Regions from separate parts of the Burkholderia ubonensis genome, predicted to be linked through region 2. Evidence: riboswitches for the same ligand, from Rfam matches in the RefSeq annotation. Region 2 holds a riboswitch; each other region holds the start of a gene.
What was found. Region 2 has a riboswitch for cobalamin ahead of WJ35_RS24975 (TonB-dependent receptor domain-containing protein). Riboswitches for the same ligand answer to the same signal wherever they lie in the genome.

Region 1 (6,513 bases), on a different replicon from region 2:
GGCCGTCGATCGCGCCGGCCGCGAACGCGGTCGTGTTCAGCACCAGCGCGACGTCGTGCGCGTCGCAAAGCCGCGCGATCACCTCGCGGCTCACCGCGTCCTTCAGCGACGTCACCGCGATCGGCAGCGGATTCAGCCCTTCGCGGATCAGCGCGTCGGCGAGCGCGTCGAACACCGCGGTGTTCGCGGCCTGCCAGTGCGCCTTGTAGAACAGGATCGCGACGACGCTCGCGCCGGGCGTCCAGCGCGGCAGCCAGTCGTCGATGCTCGCCGGGTCGCGCGCCGGGTGATACAGCGCGGCGGCCGGCAGCGGGCGCGGCGGCGCCGGTTCGTCGCCGAAGCCGAGCGTGTGAAACGCGATGCTGCGCAAGAGCGCCTCGGCGTTGTGCGCGCCGCCCTCGCGCAGGTAGCGCCACCACAGGCGGCACAATCCGGGCGCGACCGTGCTCTTCGCGATCAGGTTCGGATCTTCCTGCAGGTCGCCCGAGAACATCGCGAGCCGCTGCCCGCGACGCGACGCGAGCGACATCGCCTGTTCGATCCCGTACGGCCAGTACGCCTCGCCGCCGAGATGGTCGATCACGACCGTCTTCGCATGCTGCAGCACGTCGTCGACGTAGAAATCGACCGACGCCGGCTGGCGCAGGAACGTCACGTTCGCGAGCCGCACGCTCGGGAAGCCCGCCGGCAGACGCGGCACGACGCTCGCGAGCAGCGACAGCGTCGTGTCCGCCGAGCTCAGGATCACGATCTCGGCGGGCTGCTGGTCGATCCGGACGACGCCCTGCGTATCGTCGACGAAGCCGCCCGGCGTGGTGCGCAGCAGATGCATCGCCGGTTACGCCTGTTGCAGCTCGGCCGCGAGCGCCGCGTCGAACGCGCGCTGCAGCGCGGCCGCGTCGAGATCCTCGCCGATCAGCACGAAGCGGCTCGCGCGCGCTTCGCCGTCCTGCCAGCGGCGGTCGAAATAGCTGTCGAAGCGGCGGCCGACGCCCTGGATCACGAGCCGCATCGGCGCGTCCGGCAGCGCGGCGAAGCCCTTCGCGCGATAGATCGTGTGCGTCTCGACGACGCGCTGGAGCGCCGCGATCGTCGCGTCGCGCGAGCCGGCGTCGCCGCTGACGACGACCGAGTCGAAGTCGTCGTGATGGTGATCGTGATCCTCGTCGTCGGCCGAGCCGTGGTGGTCGTGACGCAGGTGAATGGTTTCCTCGGACGCCGATTCGAGCCCGAGCAGCATCGCCAGATCGAGCTCGCCGCGCGTCGCGCGCACGATCTTCACCTGCGGCGGGATTTCCTCGCGGATCGCCGCCTCGACCTGCGCGAGCTGCGTATCGTCGACGAGGTCGGCCTTGTTGACGATCACGAGATCGGCCGCCGACAGCTGGTCGGCGAACAGCTCGTGCAGCGGCGATTCGTGGTCGAGGTTCGGATCGGCGCGGCGCTGCGCGTCGACCGCCTGCGGATTCTCGGCGAACTGGCCGCTCGCGGCGGCCGGGCCGTCGACGACGGTCACGACCGCGTCGACCGTGAAGCTGTTGCGGATCGTCGGCCAGTTGAATGCCTGCACGAGCGGCTTCGGCAGCGCGAGGCCGGACGTCTCGATCAGCACGTGATCGATGTCGGCGCGGCGTTCGACGAGCGCCTCCATCACCGGATAGAACTCCTCCTGCACGGTGCAGCAAAGGCAGCCGTTCGCGAGCTCGTAGAGCTGGCCGGACGCGTCGCCCTGCGCGTCCTCGCAGCCGATGCCGCAGCCCTTGAGGATTTCGCCGTCGATGCCGAGCTCGCCGAATTCGTTGACGATCACCGCGATGCGGCGGCCTTGTGCGTGTTGCAGCATGTGGCGCATCAGCGTCGTCTTGCCGCTGCCGAGAAAGCCCGTGACGATGGTGACGGGCAGCTTGCGCATGGTCATGAAAGATCCTGTATCGAAGAAAGGGAGTCAGGCGGAGATCGTCACGTCGATCTCGTCGTAGCGCTTCAGGCGGTAGATCGCGGCCGACACGACCCAGCACGCGATGAACAGGCCGATCACGAAGTAGCCGAGCATGCCGAAGTGCGACGCCACCATCGACGCGAAGGCCCACACGGGGCCCTGCAGCGACAGCTTGTCGGCGAGCAGCGCGAGCACCTCGATGCCGCCGATCAGCGCGGCGACCAGCACCGACACGAACGTGATCGTCATGTTGTAGTAGATCTTGCGGATCGGCCGCACGTACGCCCAGCGGTACGCGCCCATCATCAGGATGCCGTCGGTCGTGTCGACGAGCGTCATGCCCGCGGTGAACAGCGCCGGCAGCGCCATCACCGACCAGAACGACAGGCCGCCCTGCACCTGCGTCGCGGAGATGCCGAACAGCGCGATCTCGGTCGCGGTGTCGAAGCCGAAGCCGAACAGAAAGCCGACAGGATACAGGTGCCAGCTGCGCGACACGAGGCGGAACAGCGGCCGGAACAGGCGCGCGAGCACGCCGCGCTGGTTCAGCAGCATGTCGAGATCCGCGTCGACGATCGCTTCGCCTCGGCGCGCCGCGCGGAAGGTGCGGTACACGGAGATCAGGATCAGCAGGTTCGCGGTCGCGAGCAGCAGCAGGAAGAAGGCCGACACGCACGTGCTGACGACGCCGCCCCACGCCTTCATGCTCTCGAAGCGCGCGAGCGACGCGGCTGTGAGCGCGACCACGACGGACATCACGATCACGACCGTCGAATGGCCGAGCGAGAAGAACAGGCCGGCGCCGAGCGGGCTGCGGCCTTCCTGCATCAGCTTGCGGGTGACGTTGTCGATGGCCGCGATGTGGTCGGCGTCGACCGCGTGGCGCAGGCCGAACACGTACGCGAGCAGCGCGGTGCCGAGCAGCACCGGCTGGCCGTGGAACGCGATGAACGCCCAGATCCACGCGCCGACGTTGAAGGCGGCCAGCAGTGAATAGATGACGATGATCTTGCCGCGCAGCCCGGACGGGCTGTCGTTGAACAGGCGGAAAAGCGAGTCGAGCATGGTGCTCCCTGGCGAACGGTCGACATGATGAATGCCAACACGGCTGCCGCCTGCCCTGCCCGCGCGGCCCGCCGCTCGCCGCGCCCGGCCGCGCGCACGCGTGCGACGCTCCGATCGATGACGGAAGTGGAAAACGCTCGGGCGTCGGGCGTGCTGCGGCCGTGGACGATGCGCCGCATCCCCGCGGCGCTGAACCCCTCGTCTCGGCCGGTATCCGGGCTGACGAACACGCCGCTTCGCCTTCCCGGACGCATCACGCGTCCAGTGGCGGTCGTCCGCATGCGCGGGAGGCATGCGGCGAAGCGGCGCTGCATCGCGGCGGGCGCAGTGCGTTCGCTTACCGTTGCGGGGGCAGCACAGGTTGGCGCGACTGCGGTGCAGCCAGGCTCCCTGCTTCCCGTTTAACTGCGCACGCCGGCGGGCGCGCGCGAGCACCGAAACGCGTGCGAGTGTAGGGGGCGGTGCCGGCAGCGTCAAGGCAAAACCGGCCATCGCGGGGCCGCCGCCGGGCGCCGCGACCGCACACGGCGGCCCGCCGCGCGCGGCCGCGGGGGCAGGCATGGCCGGTTCGCGCGGGCCGGGCGCTGTGCTATCGTATGCGCCGCGTTCGGTGCCCGCGCCCGCCTTCCGGCAGGTGCAGTTAAACGGGAAACAGGAGGCGGACATCCGCCCGGCCTGTGCTGTCCCCGCAACGGTACGCCGCCCGCGCGACGCGCTTTCAGCGCGCGCGCCCATGCCGCCCACGATGCCACTGCCCGCCTGCTTCGGGTGGGAAGGCCGCGGCCTGGCAAGCGGCCAGCCCGGATACCGGCCGACGCAAGGGGCGAGCGATGCGCTCGCCGAACGCCCGGTCCGCGGGGGACGGACCGGAGCGCCGTCTGCCCGCGCCCACGCGCTTCGCCCGATCCGCCCATGCACTGCCTGTCTGCCGGCCCCCGTGCCGCTCGCCGTTTCGTTTCCCCTGCCATGCCGCGGTGCGTGCCGTGCCGCCCCCGATGAGCCGCGCCTGGCTGATCGGCGCGGGCCCCGGCGACGCCGACCTGCTGACGCTCAAGGCCGTGCGCGCGATCGGCGCGGCCGACGTGCTGCTCGTCGACGATCTCGTGAACCCCGAGGTGCTGCGGCATGCGCGCGCCGATGCGCGCATCGAGCACGTCGGCAAGCGCGGCGGCCACGCGTCGACGCCGCAGGACGCGATCGTCGCCGCGATGCTCGCGCACCTGCGCGCGGGCCGCAGCGTCGCGCGCCTGAAAGGCGGCGACCCGTTCGTGTTCGGCCGCGGCGGCGAAGAGCTGATCGCGCTCGGCGCGGCGGGCTTTCCGGTCGAGGTCGTGCACGGCATCACCGCCGGCATCGCCGCGCCGGCCGCCCTCGGCATCCCGGTCACGCATCGCGGCGACGCGCAGGGCGTGATCTTCGTCACCGGGCACGGCGCGGGCGATGACGAGCCCAACTGGCGCGCGCTCGCCGCGACCCGCATGACGCTCGTGATCTACATGGGCATCCGCCGCCTCGCGGCGATCGCCGCCGCGCTGCGCGCGGGCGGCCTGCCGGACGACACGCCGTGCGCGGCGATCGAATCGGCGACGCGGCCCGAGCAGCGGCACGTGCTGGCGACGCTGGCGACCCTCGTCGAGCGCATCGGCGCGGCCGGCATCGGCTCGCCTGCGATCGTCGTGGTCGGCCGCGTCGCGGCGCTGGCCGCCGATCCCGCGGTGCAGGCCGCACTGGCCGCACCGGCCGAACCTGCGCCGCCGGAGCCAGCATGATGCGGGTCGCGCTCGGTCTCGGCTTTCGCGCGGGCGTCACCGCCGCACAGCTCGACGCCGCGGTCCGCGCGGCGCTCGCGCGGCACCCGCACGCGCAGCCGGCCGTGGTCGCGACGCTCGCCGGCAAATCGCGCGCACGCGCGCTGCGCACGCTCTGCGCGCGGCGCGGCTGGCCGCTCGTCGCCTTCGACGCGGCGCAGCTCGCCGCCCACCCCGAACTGGCGCAGAGCACGCCGTCACCCGCCGCGCTCGCCCGCTTCGGCGTGGCCGGCGTCGCCGAGCCGTGCGCGCGGCTCGCCGCGCCGCGCGGCCGGCTGCTCGGCCCGAAGCTCGCGCGGGACGGCGTGACGGTCGCGCTCGCCGGCCCGCTTTGAACCCATTCTTTCGACAGGACGACTCCCGATGAAAACCGATCCCGAAGCGCACCAGCGGATGACCGAGCGCCGCCGCGCCGGCCACGAGAAGAAGCAGGCCGCCGCCGTCAACGAAAAGGGCCTGCTGATGGTCCACACCGGCAACGGCAAGGGCAAGAGCACCGCCGCGTTCGGCATGGCCGTGCGCGTGCTCGGCCACGGGATGCGGCTCGGCGTCGTGCAGTTCATCAAGGGCGCGCTGCACACGTCCGAGCGCGATTTCCTCGGCGCGGTCGCGCACTGCGATTTCGTGACGATGGGCGACGGCTATACGTGGAACACGCAGAACCGCGACGCCGACATCGCGACCGCCCGCAAGGGCTGGGACGAGGCGCGCCGGATGATCGAGAGCGGCGATTACCAGATGGTGATCCTCGACGAGCTGAACACCGTGCTCAAGTACGAATACCTGCCGCTCGATGAAGTGCTCGCGACGCTGGCCGCGCGCCCTGCTTCGCTGCACGTCGTGGTGACGGGCCGCCACGCGCCCGACGCGCTGATCGACGCGGCCGACCTCGTCACCGAGATGCGGCTCGTCAAGCATCCGTACAAGGAGCAAGGCGTGAAGGCGCAGCGCGGCGTGGAGTTCTGAACCATGCCCGCCTGCCCCGCGCTGTTCGTCAGCGCGCCCGCGTCCGGCCAGGGCAAGACCTCGGTGACGACCGGCCTCGCAAGGCTGCACCGCCGGCTCGGCCGCCGCGTGCGCGTGTTCAAGACCGGCCCGGATTTTCTTGACCCGATGCTGCTCGAACGCGCGAGCGGCGCACCCGTGCACGCGCTCGACCTCGGCATGGTCGGTGAAGCCGGCTGCCGCGCGCTGCTCGCCGACGCCGCGCGCGACGCCGACCTGATCCTGATCGAAGGCGTGATGGGGCTGTTCGACGGCACGCCGAGCAGCGCGGATCTGGCCGTCGCGTTCGGCGTGCCGGTCGTCGCGGTGATCTCCGCGAAATCGATGGCGCAGACCTTCGCCGCGATCGCGTTCGGCCTTGCGCGATTTCGCGCGGACCTGCCGTTTCACGGCGTGCTGGCGAACCGGGTCGGCTCCGCGCGTCACGCGGAATTGCTGCGGCAGGCGCTGCCCGACGACCTGCGCTGGCTCGGGCACGTGCCTGCCGATGCCGGCATCGCGCTGCCGGAGCGCCATCTCGGCCTGCATCAGCCGAACGACATCGACGATCTCGATGCGCGGCTCGATCGCGCGGCCGACGTGCTCGCGAATACGGCGCTTGCGGAATTGCCGCCTGCGGTCGCGTTCGCGGAACCGGACGCCGCCGGGCCGCTGCCGCGCGCGCTCGCCGGCAAGCGGATCGCGATTGCGCGCGAT
Region 2 (6,513 bases):
TCCGGCACCAGCCGTTCGCGCGGAAACATCGCGCTGGACCTCGAGCGCAGCTATGCGCAGTTCGCGCGGCTGCATCTGAACAACCACGGGGTGGTCCGGCATCGCGCCAGCGCATGATCCCGGTCGACGAGCTATTCGGGCGCGAGCGCGTGGTCACGCTGCTCGGCATGGCCGCGCTCGTCGCCGCCTGCTGGAGCTATCTGTGGACAGGCGCGGGAATGGGCATGTCGGCGCTCGACATGACGGCGGTCGCATTGTTTCCGCATCGACTGGCCGGCGGCATCGGCCGCATGGACCCGTCGTTGGCGACCGTGATCGTCATGTGGTGGACGATGATGATCGCGATGATGACGCCCGGTGCTGCGCCGCTCATCCTGCTGTACCGGCGCGTGCTGCGGCAAAGCGGCGGGCGGCGGGACGGCTCGGCGTGGTCGTCCGCGTGCCTGTTGGCCGGCTATCTCGCCGCGTGGTTCGCGTTCTCGGTCGCAGCGGCGACGCTGCAGATGCTGTTGCAGCCGGCCGGGTTGATCTCCGGCCTGATGCTGTGGTCGAAGAGCGCCGCGCTCTCGGCGATCGTGCTGGCGCTGGCCGGCGCGTATCAGTTCTCGCCGCTCAAGCGCGCGTGCTTGCGGCAATGCCGCTCGCCCGTACGCTTTCTTGCGACCCACTGGCGGCCGGGGATGTGGGGCGTGTTCGTGCTCGGCATGCGTCACGGCGCGTATTGCGTCGGCTGCTGCTGGCTGCTGATGGCGCTTCTGTTCGTCGGCGGCGTGATGAATCTCGTCTGGATCGCCGCGTTGTCGCTCATCGTCTTCGTGGAGAAGAACCTGCCCGGCGGCGAGCGCATCGGCCGCGCGCTCGGGGCGGTGTTGATCGGGTGGGCGATCGCGACGCTGCTGGTGTGAGGCGCGCGGCGGGCGTTGGCGACGCGCTGCGCGCGTTGCGATGAAACGCCGATGCACGGGCGGCCGCTGTGGGCGCGATGCCTCTCGCATCTCACAGCTCACATCGCGCGACTTGCCCCCACGTTCCCCCACGCCTGCCGAAACCGCTTCACCGCCTCGCCGGAAAATCGCTCGCGACGGCCGGCCGCGCGAGCCCGCGCGCCGGCAACGGCGTCGACATCACGATCGACGTGCGCGTTTCCCCATACAGATTGACGCGCTCGATCAACTGTTCGAGATGCGCCATGCTGACCGCGACGAAGCGCATCACGTACGAGTCGGCGCCGGTCACGTGATGGCACTCGACCACTTCGGGGATCGTCTCCAGCAGCTTCAGGAATTTCGCCTTCGCCGGCTGCGGCACGGTGATGCCGATCAGCGCGCTGACCGGATAGCCGGCGGCGGCCGGATCGATGCGCGCCGTGTAGCCGCCGATCACACCGGTCGACTCGAGACGCTTCACGCGCTCCGTCACCGCCGGCACGGACAGGTGAACCTGCCGCGCGAGTTCCGTATAGCTGATGCGGCCGTTGGCCTGCAGCAGCGCGATCAGCTTCCAGTCGAGTTCGTCCATCGCGTCGGAGTTTTTAAGGTGAAAGCGCCATTTTTCCTTAAAAACCGGCTTCAGCGGCGATCGGATTTTCCATACGATGCTTTCTCCAGTCATCACACATCGCCGGGAGCCGGTCATGCTGTTCATCAAGTCCGTCGTGATCGGGTTGTCGATCGCGCTGCCGGTCGGCCCGATCGGCATGCTGTGCATCCAGCGCAGCCTGAGCCGGGGCTTTCAAGCGGGGTTCGCGACGGGCCTGGGCGCCGCATGCGCCGACGCGCTCTACGGACTGCTCGGCGCGCTCGGTGTGGCCGGCGTCGTCACCGCGTTTCCGATGCTGACCGTCGTGCTGAAGATCGGCGGCGGCGCGTTTCTCATGTGGCTGGCCTGGACCATCGCGCGGCAGGGAGCGCCTGCGCCGGCCGCGCGCGCCGAACTGCCGCGCACGACCGCGCTGCGCGATTTCGTCACGACCTTCGGCCTGACGCTGTCCAACCCGATGACGATCCTGTCGTTCGTCGGAATCTTCGCGGCGCTCGGCCCGCTGGCCGGCGCGCACGACAGCGGAATGCGCGCGACGGTCGCGATGATGGTGGGCGGCGTGTTCGTCGGTTCGGCGGCGTGGTGGCTGTGCCTGAGCGGCACGAGCGCCGCGCTGCGCACCAGGATGCCGCCGGCGCTCATGTACGCACTCGCGCGCGTGTCCGCGGTCGTGATCGCGGGATTTGGCGCGATCCAGCTGATCGCAGGCGTGCGTGGCGTCGCAGGGGCGTGACGCGCATCGCGGCGCGACCGCGTATGCACGAGGACTCGATGCGGCACCGCCCGCGCGGGCCAGTGCCGTACCCGGCGCGATCAGAACGTATAGCTGATCTTGCCGAACGCAGTGCGGCCCAACGTGTTGTAGCCGTAGGCGGTCATGTACTGGCGGTCGAACAGGTTCGACAACGTGGCCGACACCGTCAGATGCGCGTTGACCTTGTACGACGCGCGCAGGTTCACGCTCAGGTACGACGGCAGATAGGTCGTGTTGGCCGGGTCGTCGAACGTCGTGCCGCCGTAGCTAAGCGTGGCGCCGGTACTCAACGCATGCAGGCGCAATTCGTCCCACGTGTGGTCGACGCTCGCGCTGAAGGTCTGGCGCGGCCGGCGGCTCAGCCAGCTTTCGTTGGTCACGTCCTGCGGATTCAGGATGCCCACCGCGATGCTGACCGGCGTCGACCGGCCGATCGTCCCCTTGTACGACAGGTCGATGCCGCGGATATGCGCGCGGCCGATGTTCATCGGCGAGAACGTCGCCGGGTTGTACGCGATCAGGTTGTTGACGCGCGTGTCGTAAATCGCAGCGCTGAACGTGCCGTATGCCGTATTCGCATCGAGCGCCGCCTCGACCGAATCGCTGCGTTCGGGGTTCAGGTTCGGATTGCCGTAACCGGGGTAGTACAGGTCGTTGAACGACGGCAGGCGGAACGCATTGCCGTACGAGACGCGCGCCGCATACACCGGCGTGATCGCCCACGACAGCGCGACGTTACCCGTGTTCACCGCCTTGCCCATGATGATCTCGTGCCGGCCCGCGACGAACATCGTCACGCTGCCGAGCGTCGCCGACTGATGCAGCGAAAACGCCGAGTCGTTGCGCGTCGGTATGCCGTCCGGCAGGTCGGCAGGCAGGAACGCCTGCTCGCGCGTGAAGTCGTAGGCCAGCTTCGTCTCGCCCGACAGCGGCAGCCCGAACAGCCGGAAGCCGTGCTCCTGATGCGTGAGCGACGTCGACACGCTGATGCGCTGCGAATCGATCTGGTCGGTCGGGATGGTCGGATCGTTCGCATACAGGAACTGCCGGTCGCTCGCATAACCGAACGACTGCGCGAACTGCGTGTCGCGCGTGATGTCGAGATGGAACGCGACGCCGGTCGTCAGCTGATGGTCGAGTTGGCGATTCGCGAAGCCTGCGTTGTCGTAGGACAGGTCGGAGCGGTGATACAGCGCGAACGTCGAGACCGACCAGTTGCCGCGTGCATAGCCGAGACGCGCATCGAGATCCTGCGCGTGATACGGATTGCGTCCGGCCTCGTGGTACGGCAGCACTGGCTGCGTGGCGTCGATGCCGGCGGTGTTGTAGTCGTGCAGGCCGAGCGAGTAGGTGAGGCCGCCGAGCGCGGCGAGCGGGCCGGTGGACGGCACGGTGCCGGACGTGCGCAGCTGCGTATCGAAGGTCTTGTTCGAGCCGCCGCCGAACGACACGCTCGTCTGGTTCGGCTGACCCGCGGCGCGGCGCGTGAACAGCTGCACGACGCCGCCCATCGCGTTCGCGCCGAACGACGCGGCGGCCGGCCCGGAGATCACCTCGACGCGCTCGAACGCTTCGGTCGGCAGGTCAGCCCACGGCGCGATGCCGGTGGTCGGCGAGCCGATCGGGATGCCGTCGATGAACACCGCGACCTGGCTCGCCGACGAGCCGCGGATGCTGACCGACGCGGACGAGCCGGGGCCGCCGTTGGACGACACCGTCACACCGGGCAGCGTCGCGAGCGCCTGCGTGATGCTCGGCTCGCTGGGCGACAGCCGCTCGAGGTCGGCGCGCGTGAGCACCTGCGTCGTCGCATAGCGCTGGTCGAACGACTCGGGCAGGCGCCGCGTGTCGGTCACGGCGATGGTCGGCAGCTCCGTGCCGGCCGCGGGCGGCGACGCTTCGGCAGGCGCCGTGTCGCCGGCCGCGTGCGCGAGCGGGCAGAGCAGCGCCGATGCGGCGGACGTGGCGAGAAGGTGGCGAAGATTCATGATGCGGCGAGCGTGGTCGTGTTGCAGATGCGGCGTGCGCGCGAGCCGGCGCCGCGCACGCAGGCGGTGCAGCGGCGCGATGCTTCCGGCGCGGAAGCGAGGGCGGTAAGAATGAACATGCGAAGCGTTCAGAGGTCGGGGCCGTCCATGCAACGGGGCGACCGCCAACGGCGGTGCCGGCGCATCGGGACACCCCGCCCGGTGCGGCTGCTGGACCTCGGGTCGATGGCAGGTCTCCTGGCTTGCGGGTCGTCATCCGCGCCGGCCTTCCCGGTTTCCCAGTGGCGCGTGGTGGCGCGGATTCGCCGCTTACAGTTGCGGGGGCAGCCGCAGATTGGAGGCTCGGCCTCTGCTGCGTTCCCTTTTGATCCCGTCTCCGGGAACCATCGGTGCGCAAGCGTAAGGGCGAGCACGCCGGCACGTCAATCGTCGAATCGCGCAGGGGTGCGAAAAAACGTCACCGCGCGTCGAATGCTCGCGGATGGCGTGTCGCGGGCGCAACGGAGCGTATTTCACATCTGACGAAAGCGGCTGGCCGTGGCGGGGCGATATGAGGCTGGAACGCGCGCGTCCTCGTCGTTCGAACGAGGCGGTGGGGTGTTGCGCCGGGAGCGCGCGCCGCAGCCGCCGGCGCGCGCCCCCGGCGATTTCATGCGGCGGGACTGGAAACCAGTGCGGCGAAGTTCGCGAGGTCGATATTGCCGCCGCTGATGATGATACCGACGCGCTTGCCCGCGAGTTCGTCCTTCATCTTGCGTGCGGCCGCGAGCGACAGGCAGCCGGTCGGCTCGACGATGAGCTTCATCCGGGTTGCGAAGAACCGCATGCTGTCGACCAGTTCGGCGTCGGTCGCTGTCAGGATGTCGTCGACGTCGCGCCGCAGGATCTGGAACGTCAGGTTGCCCAGATGCTGCGTCTGCGCGCCGTCGGCGATCGTGCGCGGCGTGTCGATGTGCACGATCGCGCCGCTGCGGAACGATTGCTGGCCGTCGTTGCCGGCTTCGGGCTCGACGCCGTACAGCTTCGCTTGCGGCGACAGCGCACGCGTCGCGAGCGCGGTGCCGGAGAGCAGCCCGCCGCCGCCCATCGGGACGAACAGCGCATCGAGCGCGCCCACTTCGTCGAACAGCTCCTTCGCGGCAGTCCCTTGTCCGGCGAGCACGTCCGGGTGGTCGTAAGGCGGAATCAGCGTGAGCCCGTGCTTCTCCGCCAGCTCGCGGCCGATCTGCTCGCGGTCTTCCGTATAGCGGTCGTAGGTCACGACGTTGCCGCCGTAGCCGCGCGTGGCGGCCATCTTCGCGGCCGGCGCGTCCTGCGGCATCACGATCGTTGCCGGGATGCCGAGCATGCGCGCCGACAGCGCGATCGCCTGCGCGTGGTTACCCGACGAGAAGGTGACGACGCCGTTGCGGCGCTGCGTGGCGTCGAAGCGCGACAGCGCGTTGAAGGCGCCCCGAAACTTGAAGGCGCCCATGCGCTGAAAATTCTCGCACTTGAAGAACACTTGCGCGCCGAGCGCGTCGTCGAGCGTGCTCGACGTCATCACGGGCGTGCGGTGCGCGTGGCCCTGCAGGCGCGCGGCGGCGGCCGCGACGTCGTCGTAGGTGGGAAGGGTCGGATTGGTCATCGGTGGCTCTCGTCGATAGGGCGATCATCGGGGCGGGCGTGCCCGTCATTTTGCATCGTTGTACACGGTCGCGCGCGAGACGCCCAGGTGTTGCGCGACGATTTCCATCGCGCGGCGCACCTCGAGAAAGCCGTCTGCCTTCAGCATCTGCATCAGCTCGCGCCGCTGGTCGGTCTTCAGTTCGCGCGGCGTGGACGCGAGACGCGTCGCGAACGCATCGATGCGCTGCCGGATCGCGTCGGCGCCGGCCGGATCGAGCGTGTCGGCGACCGGCGCGCCTTCGACGCTGCAGAACTGGTTCAGCATCCCCTGGAAGCCGCGGAACAGCGTGACGTCCGCGTTCAGGCACAGCGCGGCCACGTAATGGCCGCTCGAATCCTTGATGCCGATCGACGTGCTCTTGGCCTGGCGCCCGTCGCTGAACCGATTCGCATAGTTCGCGAGCACTTGCGGGTAGCTGTCGTCCGCGATGCGGGCGAGGCCGAGTTCCGTCGCGGGGTCACCAACCTCGCGCCCGGACAGGTTGTTGTGGATGGCGAGAATCGCATGCTTCGGCGAGCGCAGGTCGTGCACGACGACCTCGGTGAACGGCGCGAACATCGCGC
Region 3 (6,513 bases), on a different replicon from region 2:
CGGTGCGCTGTATCGTGACGGTAGTCGCGCTGCGGTATGGCGGGCGCGGTGGCCGTGATGGCGAGGTCGGTGGGCGCGGCGCCCGCCGCTGACGCTGATGAAGCCGAAGGGCCAGTGCGCTCGACCGACCTCGCCGCGTCGCGACGCGTGATCTCCCGGCTTCGTTTGGCGCCCGGCTTTTATGACATCATTACGGGCTGCTACGGCGCGGCGCGGGCGACCCCGCGCATCGGCCAGGAGGCGATCCAGATGCAGACGATCGTGAGCCTCGTGTCGGCCGGCATGGGCGTCGCACTGGTGCCGCAATCGCTGCGTAACCTGCGGCGCACCGGCGTGCTCGACGCGCCGGTCGTCGACGCGCGGCTCGTGTGGTGCACCGGTGACGTCGGCGCGGTGCTCGCCCGCTTCGTCGATGTCACGCGTGCACGGAGTCGCCGCGCGATGCGAACGATGGCGCGTCGGCGCCGTCCAACGCGCGGTGCGCGCCCTGTGCGAGCCGTACCGCATTCGAAAACTTCACCGCTAACCCATGATCATTCACCCGAATTTCGACCCCGTTGCGATCCATCTCGGGCCGCTGGCCGTGCGCTGGTACGGGCTCATGTATCTCGTCGCGTTCATCGCGGCGATCGTCGTCGGCCGGCTGCGCCTGAAGCTGCCGCATGTGGCCGCGCAGGGCTGGACCGTGAAGGACATCGACGACATGATGTTCTACGGCGTGCTCGGCACGGTGCTCGGCGGCCGGCTCGGCTACGTGCTGTTCTACAAGGCGGGCTACTACTTCGCGCATCCGCTCGACGTCTTCAAGGTATGGGAAGGCGGGATGTCGTTTCACGGCGGCTTTCTCGGCGTGACGCTCGCGATGATGCTGTTCGCATGGCAGCGCAAGCGCCACTGGCTGCAGGTCACCGACTTCGTCGCGCCGATGGTGCCGACGGGGCTGGCGGCGGGCCGGCTCGGCAACTTCATCAACGGCGAGCTGTGGGGCCGCGTGACCGATCCGAATGCGCCGTGGGCGATGCTGTTCCCGGGTGCGATGCGCGACGATGCGGCCTGGCTGCCCGCGCATCCGGCGCTCGTCGCGAAGTGGCATCTGGCCGACGTGTTCATGCAATACCAGATGCTGCCGCGCCATCCTTCGCAGCTCTATGAAATCGCGCTCGAAGGCGTCGTGCTGTTCTTCGCGCTGTTCTTCTTCTCGCGCAAGCCGCGGCCGATGGGCGCGGTGTCCGCGCTGTTCCTGATCGGCTACGGTCTCGCGCGCTTCACGGTCGAGTTCGCGCGCGAACCGGACGACTTCCTCGGGCTGCTTGCGCTCGGCCTGTCGATGGGGCAGTGGCTGTCGCTGCCGATGATCCTCGCGGGCGTCGCGCTGATGGTCTGGGCATATCGCCGCCGTGCGGCGGCCTCGGCTGCGTGATGCGATCGCGCAACTGACGCACCAACGAAAAACGCCGGCCACTGGGCCGGCGTTTTCGCATCTGGCGTGCTCGAGCGTCGTGCGTTACTTCATCTGCACCGAGCCGTTGACCGTGACCGACACGGTCGCCTTGCCGCCTTCGACCGCGATCGGCGCGCTCATCTTCGCGCTGTCCATCGCGGGTGCGGCCATCGCCATCATGCGCGGATACGGCTGCACGTTGCGGCCGCTGCCGACGTTCACGTCGCGAATCGAATAGTTGTTGTAGCCGAACGCCTTCGCGGCCTCGTCCGCGCGCACGCGGAACGACTTGATCGCTTCGGTCGTGAGCTTCTGCTCGGCCGCGCGCTGCGCTTCCGGCGACAGCGAGAACTCGACGTTCGCGACCTGCATCAGGTTCGACAACTGGCCCGCGAGCTTCGACGCCGCGGCGAAATCGCGCGATTCGAGCACGACCTCGGTGCGGCCGCGCCATGCGGAGATCCTGCCGTCGCGGTCAGTGCTCGGATAGACGGAGAACGCGCCCGTGCGCGCAGTGACGCCCGACACGCTCTTCGCCTGCGCGAGCGCGGCGTCGGCGCGCTGGTTCAGCGCGGACGTCAGGCTGCCCGGGTCCTTCGCCTGCTGCTCGTAGAACAGCGTGATGTGGATGATGTCCTGCGGCACCTCGGCGCTCGCCTGCGACGACAGCGACAGTACGCCCGACGGCTCCGGAAAATGCGGGTTGACGGCCTGCGCGTGCGCCGCGGGCGACGCGAGCGTCAGCGCGACGGGAACGGCGGCGGCGAGAGCGAGCGACAGCGCGAGTGCGGATTTCTTGGTCATTGTTGGACTCCTTGTGCGAGGGCGCGCACGCGGATCACGCGTGCGCGACGCGGGCGGGCCGCGCGACGAAAAAACGACGGCCGGCCCGACTGGCCGGCAGCGGTTGCTTAGGCTGCGCGACCGCGCCGCGAGTTCCGGACGGGCGGTCGTGCGTTGACCAAATTTAATGTTTGCCCTTTGCGTTCACTTCATCAGCCGTTCGGTGATGAAGCGCCATTCGGCGCGCGTGACGGGCGTGATCGACAGCCGGTTGCCTTTCGCGAGCACGCGCATGTCGGCGAGCTCGTCGTATTCGCGCAGTGCGGCGAGCGGCACGAGCGCCGCCTTCTTCACGAAGCGCACGTCGACGAGCAGCCAGCGCGGCGTTTCCTGCGTCGACTTCGGATCGTAATAGGGGCTCTTCGGATCGAACTGCGTGGGATCGGGGTAGGGTGTCGACGACACTTCGGCGAGGCCCGCGATGCCGGGCTCGGGGCAGCTCGAGTGATAGAACAGCACGCCGTCGCCGATCTGCATCGTGTCGCGCATGAAATTGCGCGCCTGATAGTTGCGCACGCCGGTCCACGGCAGCGTGCGCTGCGGCGCATTCGCGAGATCGTCGATGCTCGCTTCGTCCGGTTCGGACTTCATCAGCCAGAATTGCATGGATCGTGATCGACGCAGAAAGAGGCTGCTACAAAAGGAAACGGCATCGGGATAGGTACCCGATGCCGTTGAATAGGCCCCCGCCTTAGCCGCTAGGCCGGCATCCTGAACCTGGGGTTCAGAATTGGTCGCAGTTAGCAGCACTTCGGGTACATCAGACAGAGTGACGCGCGCGCCCGTGCTACAAATTTCCGCAACCGTGCACATGGCATTGGTTCAAGGAATATATGACCTTGGCGAACCAGGCAGGGAAGCTGACTAAACTGTGAATCTATGTGTCCAATTTGACCACCGTTGACCGTGGAGATCAAGGGAAATCGACGCATCGATCCGGGTTACTGCGTCTCGTGCTGTGCGAGCACCGCACCGAGCTGTTCATTCATTTGGCGCATTGTACGCCGGATTTCTTCCGCGGGAAATGCTTCACCGTGACGCACGCTCTGCTGCAGCCGCAGCAGTTCCGACGCGAGCGACAGCGCCGCCATCACGGCGATGCGGTCCGTGCCGCGCACCGAGCTGTTCGAGCGGATCTTCGTCATTTCCGCGTCGACGCGCGCGACGGCTTCCAGCAGCGCCGCTTCGGTCTCGGCCGAACAGGCGAGCCGGTAGGCCTGGCCGAGAATCGAGACTTCGATCTGCTTGGTGCTCATGCATGTTCTCCGTGGCTGGCTGCGTCGTCGCTATCGGTGCGCGACTGCGCATCCAGCAGGTCGAGCTGGTTGTCGGCTTCCGCCGCGCTCTTCGTGCGCGGCAGCTTCTCGAGAATCGCGTTCAGCTTGACCTGCGCGTCGTCGATCTTCGCCGACAGCGTGTCGCGTTCCTCCGCGAGCGCGTTGCGTTCCTCGCGCAGCTGCGTGAGCTCGCTGCGCACCGTGTCCGCTTCCGCGCGCAGTTGCGCGACCTGCTCCTCGAGCGCGAGCCGTTCCGAGTGATAGCGCTGGTTCAGCGCAATCAGCCGGCCAATATTTTGAGATAAGGTTTCGAGTTCGTTGAGCATCTGCTGCGTCCTCTAAAGACCCAGCATTTTAGCGCGGAATAACGCACATTCCGACATATGTAACGTTTCCAGTCGTAACACCCCCGCTTCTTGCCGCGAATATGCCGGTTGCGCAACGCGCGGCCCGCTTTCTTGACGCTCTCGCGGCCCGCTCCTAAACTTGGCGCCGCCTCGGTGCTCGCGCGTGCGACGCGCGGTTAAACGGGAAGCAGGGCGCGGGCTCCGCCAGGAGCCGCCAACCTGCGCTGCCCCCGCAACGGTAAGCGGCCGCATCGGACGATGCAGGCCGGCTCGGGTGCGCTCGGCGTGTGCGGTTCGCACGCGGGCGCAGGCCACTGCGCATGTCTCGCGCGGGAAGGCGAGCCGGAACGCCGCCAGCCCGGATACCGGCCGAGGCGGGGAGCCCGTGCGCGGGCTTCGTAACGCGCGGCCTGCGGGGAAGCGGGGCGCGCTGCGGTTCACAGGACTTTCTTCGATGCTGACCCCAATCATTCGCACGACGCTGCGCATGCCGCCGCGTGCCGTGTGCCGCCGTCACGTTGCGTGCGGCCAGTGCGGCTGCGCCGGGCTCGGCGAGTTCGGCGAGTGCGGCGGCCTCGCACGCGAGCGCGATGCCGCACGACCGGCAAGCGCGCGAGGCGCGAGCGTGCGCGCGACGCCGTGCGCGCGGACCGGCCGTTCGATGGATCTCGACCGTCACGGGCCGGCGTCGCCGAAGTGCGGCGCAGCAACTCGCCGTACGGGGGCCGGCAACCTGCACATCGGTTCGACACGTCGCAGCGCGACGTCCGTTCGGCGTTCGCCTCGGCGCAACGCAATCTCCGTCATGCGTTCGTCTCACCGCAGCGCCACGCGCGTGCGCCGCTGCTCGACCTTCGTCGGATGCGGCGCATGAATGCCGCGCGTGCCGTCGCGATCTGGACCACGCTCGCCGGCGTGGTGGCGCTGCTGTTCGTCGCGTCACTGACGATCGGCAGCGTGCCGATCTCGCCGCTGCAGGCGCTCGCGTCGCTCGTGCCGCACGGCGGCGACACGTCGGGCGGCACGGCGCTGTTCGGCGACATCGTCCGCACGCTGCGCGTGCCGCGCGCGCTCGCCGGCTTCGCGTGCGGCGCGCTGCTCGCGCTCGCGGGCGCGCTGCTGCAGGTGCTGCTGCGCAATCCGCTCGCCGAGCCGTACGTGCTCGGCGTGTCGGGCGGCGCGGCCGGTTTCGCGCTGGTCGCGATGATCGCGGGCGGCGCGTGGTGGCTCGTCGATGCGTCGGCGTTCGCCGGCGCGCTCGTGTCGATGCTGCTCGTGCTCGGCCTCGCGCGCCGCGAGCTGTGGCGCGGCGACGCGCGCGACGCATCGCCGCGGCTGCTGCTCACCGGCGTCGTGATCGCGGCAGGGTGGGGCGCGCTCGTCACGCTGCTGCTGTCGCTCGCGCCCGATGCGCGGCTGCGCGGCATCATCTTCTGGCTGACGGGCGACCTGAACGGCGTCGCGACGCCGTGGTTCGCATGGGCCGCGCTCGCGCTCGCCGCGGGCGTCGCGCTGCCGGCCGCGCCGCAACTGAACGTGCTGCTGCGCGGCGACGCGACCGCGCTCGCGCTCGGCGTGCCGGTCGCGCGGCTGCGCGTGCGGATCTATCTCGTCGCGTCGCTGGCCGCCGCGGCCGCGGTGACGACCGCCGGCACGATCGGCTTCGTCGGGCTCGTCGTCCCGCACGCGCTGCGCCTCGCGTTCGGCAACGACCAGCGCATGCTGCTGCCCGCCGTGATGCTCGCGGGCGGCGGCGGCGTGATGGCGGCCGACCTGCTCGCGCGCACCGTGATCGCGCCCGCGCAACTGCCGGTCGGCGTGATGACCGCGCTGATCGGCGTGCCGGTGTTCCTGTGGATGTTGCTGAGGAGGCCGCCGCGATGACGCACGCTGCCGACGCGGATTGCACGGCGCTCGCGCTCACGCTCGAGGCCGGCGCGCGCACGCTGCTGGGCGGTTTCACGCAGACGTTCCGGCCCGGCGAGATCTGGTGCGTCGCGGGGCCGAACGGCGCCGGCAAGACGACGCTGCTCGCGACGCTCGCGGGCCTTTCTGCGCCATCGGGCGGCCACGTCGAAGCCGACGGCCGGCCGCTTGCCGCGTGGCCGGCCGCGCAGCTCGCGCAGCGGCGCGCGCTGATGCCGCAGCAACTGCACGACGCGTTCAGCGCGACCGTGTTCGACACGGTGCTGCTGAGCCGCTTCCCGTATCTCGGCGGCTGGGGCTGGGAGCGCGACGGCGATCGCGCGGCCGCGCGCGATGCGCTGGCGACCTTCGGCCTGGCAGCGCTCGCCGGGCGCGACGTGCTGTCGCTGTCCGGCGGCGAGCGGCAGCGCGTCGCGCTGGCCGCGACGCTGTGCCAGGGCGCGCCGCTGCTGCTGCTCGACGAGCCGCTCGCGCATCTCGACCTGCATCACCAGATCGACTGCCTGACCGCGCTGGCCGCGTGGCTCGAAGCCGATCAGCGCACCGTGCTGTTTTCGTGCCACGATCTGAATCTCGCGCGGCGCTTCGCGACGCACGCGCTGCTGCTCGATGGACGCGGCCACGCGTGGGCGGGGCCCGTGCATGACGTGCTGACGCCCGAACGCGCGAGCGACGCGTT

Region 1: another riboswitch for cobalamin. It lies ahead of cobA (uroporphyrinogen-III C-methyltransferase); the one in region 2 lies ahead of WJ35_RS24975 (TonB-dependent receptor domain-containing protein).
Region 3: another riboswitch for cobalamin. It lies ahead of WJ35_RS14745 (iron ABC transporter permease); the one in region 2 lies ahead of WJ35_RS24975 (TonB-dependent receptor domain-containing protein).

The regions. Positions count from the first base shown of each region.
Region 1 is NZ_CP013420.1:807,508-814,020, forward strand. Features, by position in the region: partial or broken gene cobN (cobaltochelatase subunit CobN) at 1-832, opposite strand, end outside; gene cobW (cobalamin biosynthesis protein CobW) at 839-1,918, opposite strand; gene WJ35_RS03705 (HoxN/HupN/NixA family nickel/cobalt transporter) at 1,946-3,004, opposite strand; cobalamin riboswitch at 3,192-3,458, opposite strand; cobalamin riboswitch at 3,645-3,814, shown strand; gene cobA (uroporphyrinogen-III C-methyltransferase) at 4,000-4,773, shown strand; gene WJ35_RS03715 (cobalamin biosynthesis protein) at 4,770-5,147, shown strand; gene cobO (cob(I)yrinic acid a,c-diamide adenosyltransferase) at 5,176-5,778, shown strand; gene WJ35_RS03725 (cobyrinate a,c-diamide synthase) at 5,782-6,513, shown strand, end outside.
Region 2 is NZ_CP013422.1:1,172,985-1,179,497, reverse strand. Features, by position in the region: gene WJ35_RS24995 (DUF1326 domain-containing protein) at 1-117, shown strand, start outside; gene WJ35_RS24990 (DUF2182 domain-containing protein) at 114-905, shown strand; gene WJ35_RS24985 (Lrp/AsnC family transcriptional regulator) at 1,054-1,518, opposite strand; gene WJ35_RS24980 (LysE family translocator) at 1,634-2,272, shown strand; gene WJ35_RS24975 (TonB-dependent receptor domain-containing protein) at 2,353-4,281, opposite strand; cobalamin riboswitch at 4,491-4,684, opposite strand; gene WJ35_RS24970 (threo-3-hydroxy-L-aspartate ammonia-lyase) at 4,931-5,908, opposite strand; gene WJ35_RS24965 (helix-turn-helix transcriptional regulator) at 5,954-6,513, opposite strand, start outside.
Region 3 is NZ_CP013420.1:3,225,628-3,232,140, forward strand. Features, by position in the region: partial or broken gene WJ35_RS30120 (LysR substrate-binding domain-containing protein) at 49-441, shown strand; gene lgt (prolipoprotein diacylglyceryl transferase) at 530-1,420, shown strand; gene WJ35_RS14720 (SIMPL domain-containing protein) at 1,505-2,245, opposite strand; gene WJ35_RS14725 (EVE domain-containing protein) at 2,429-2,890, opposite strand; RNA gene ssrS (6S RNA) at 2,964-3,145, opposite strand; gene WJ35_RS14735 (cell division protein ZapA) at 3,226-3,540, opposite strand; gene WJ35_RS14740 (ATPase) at 3,537-3,887, opposite strand; cobalamin riboswitch at 4,043-4,297, shown strand; gene WJ35_RS14745 (iron ABC transporter permease) at 4,770-5,792, shown strand; gene WJ35_RS14750 (ABC transporter ATP-binding protein) at 5,789-6,513, shown strand, end outside.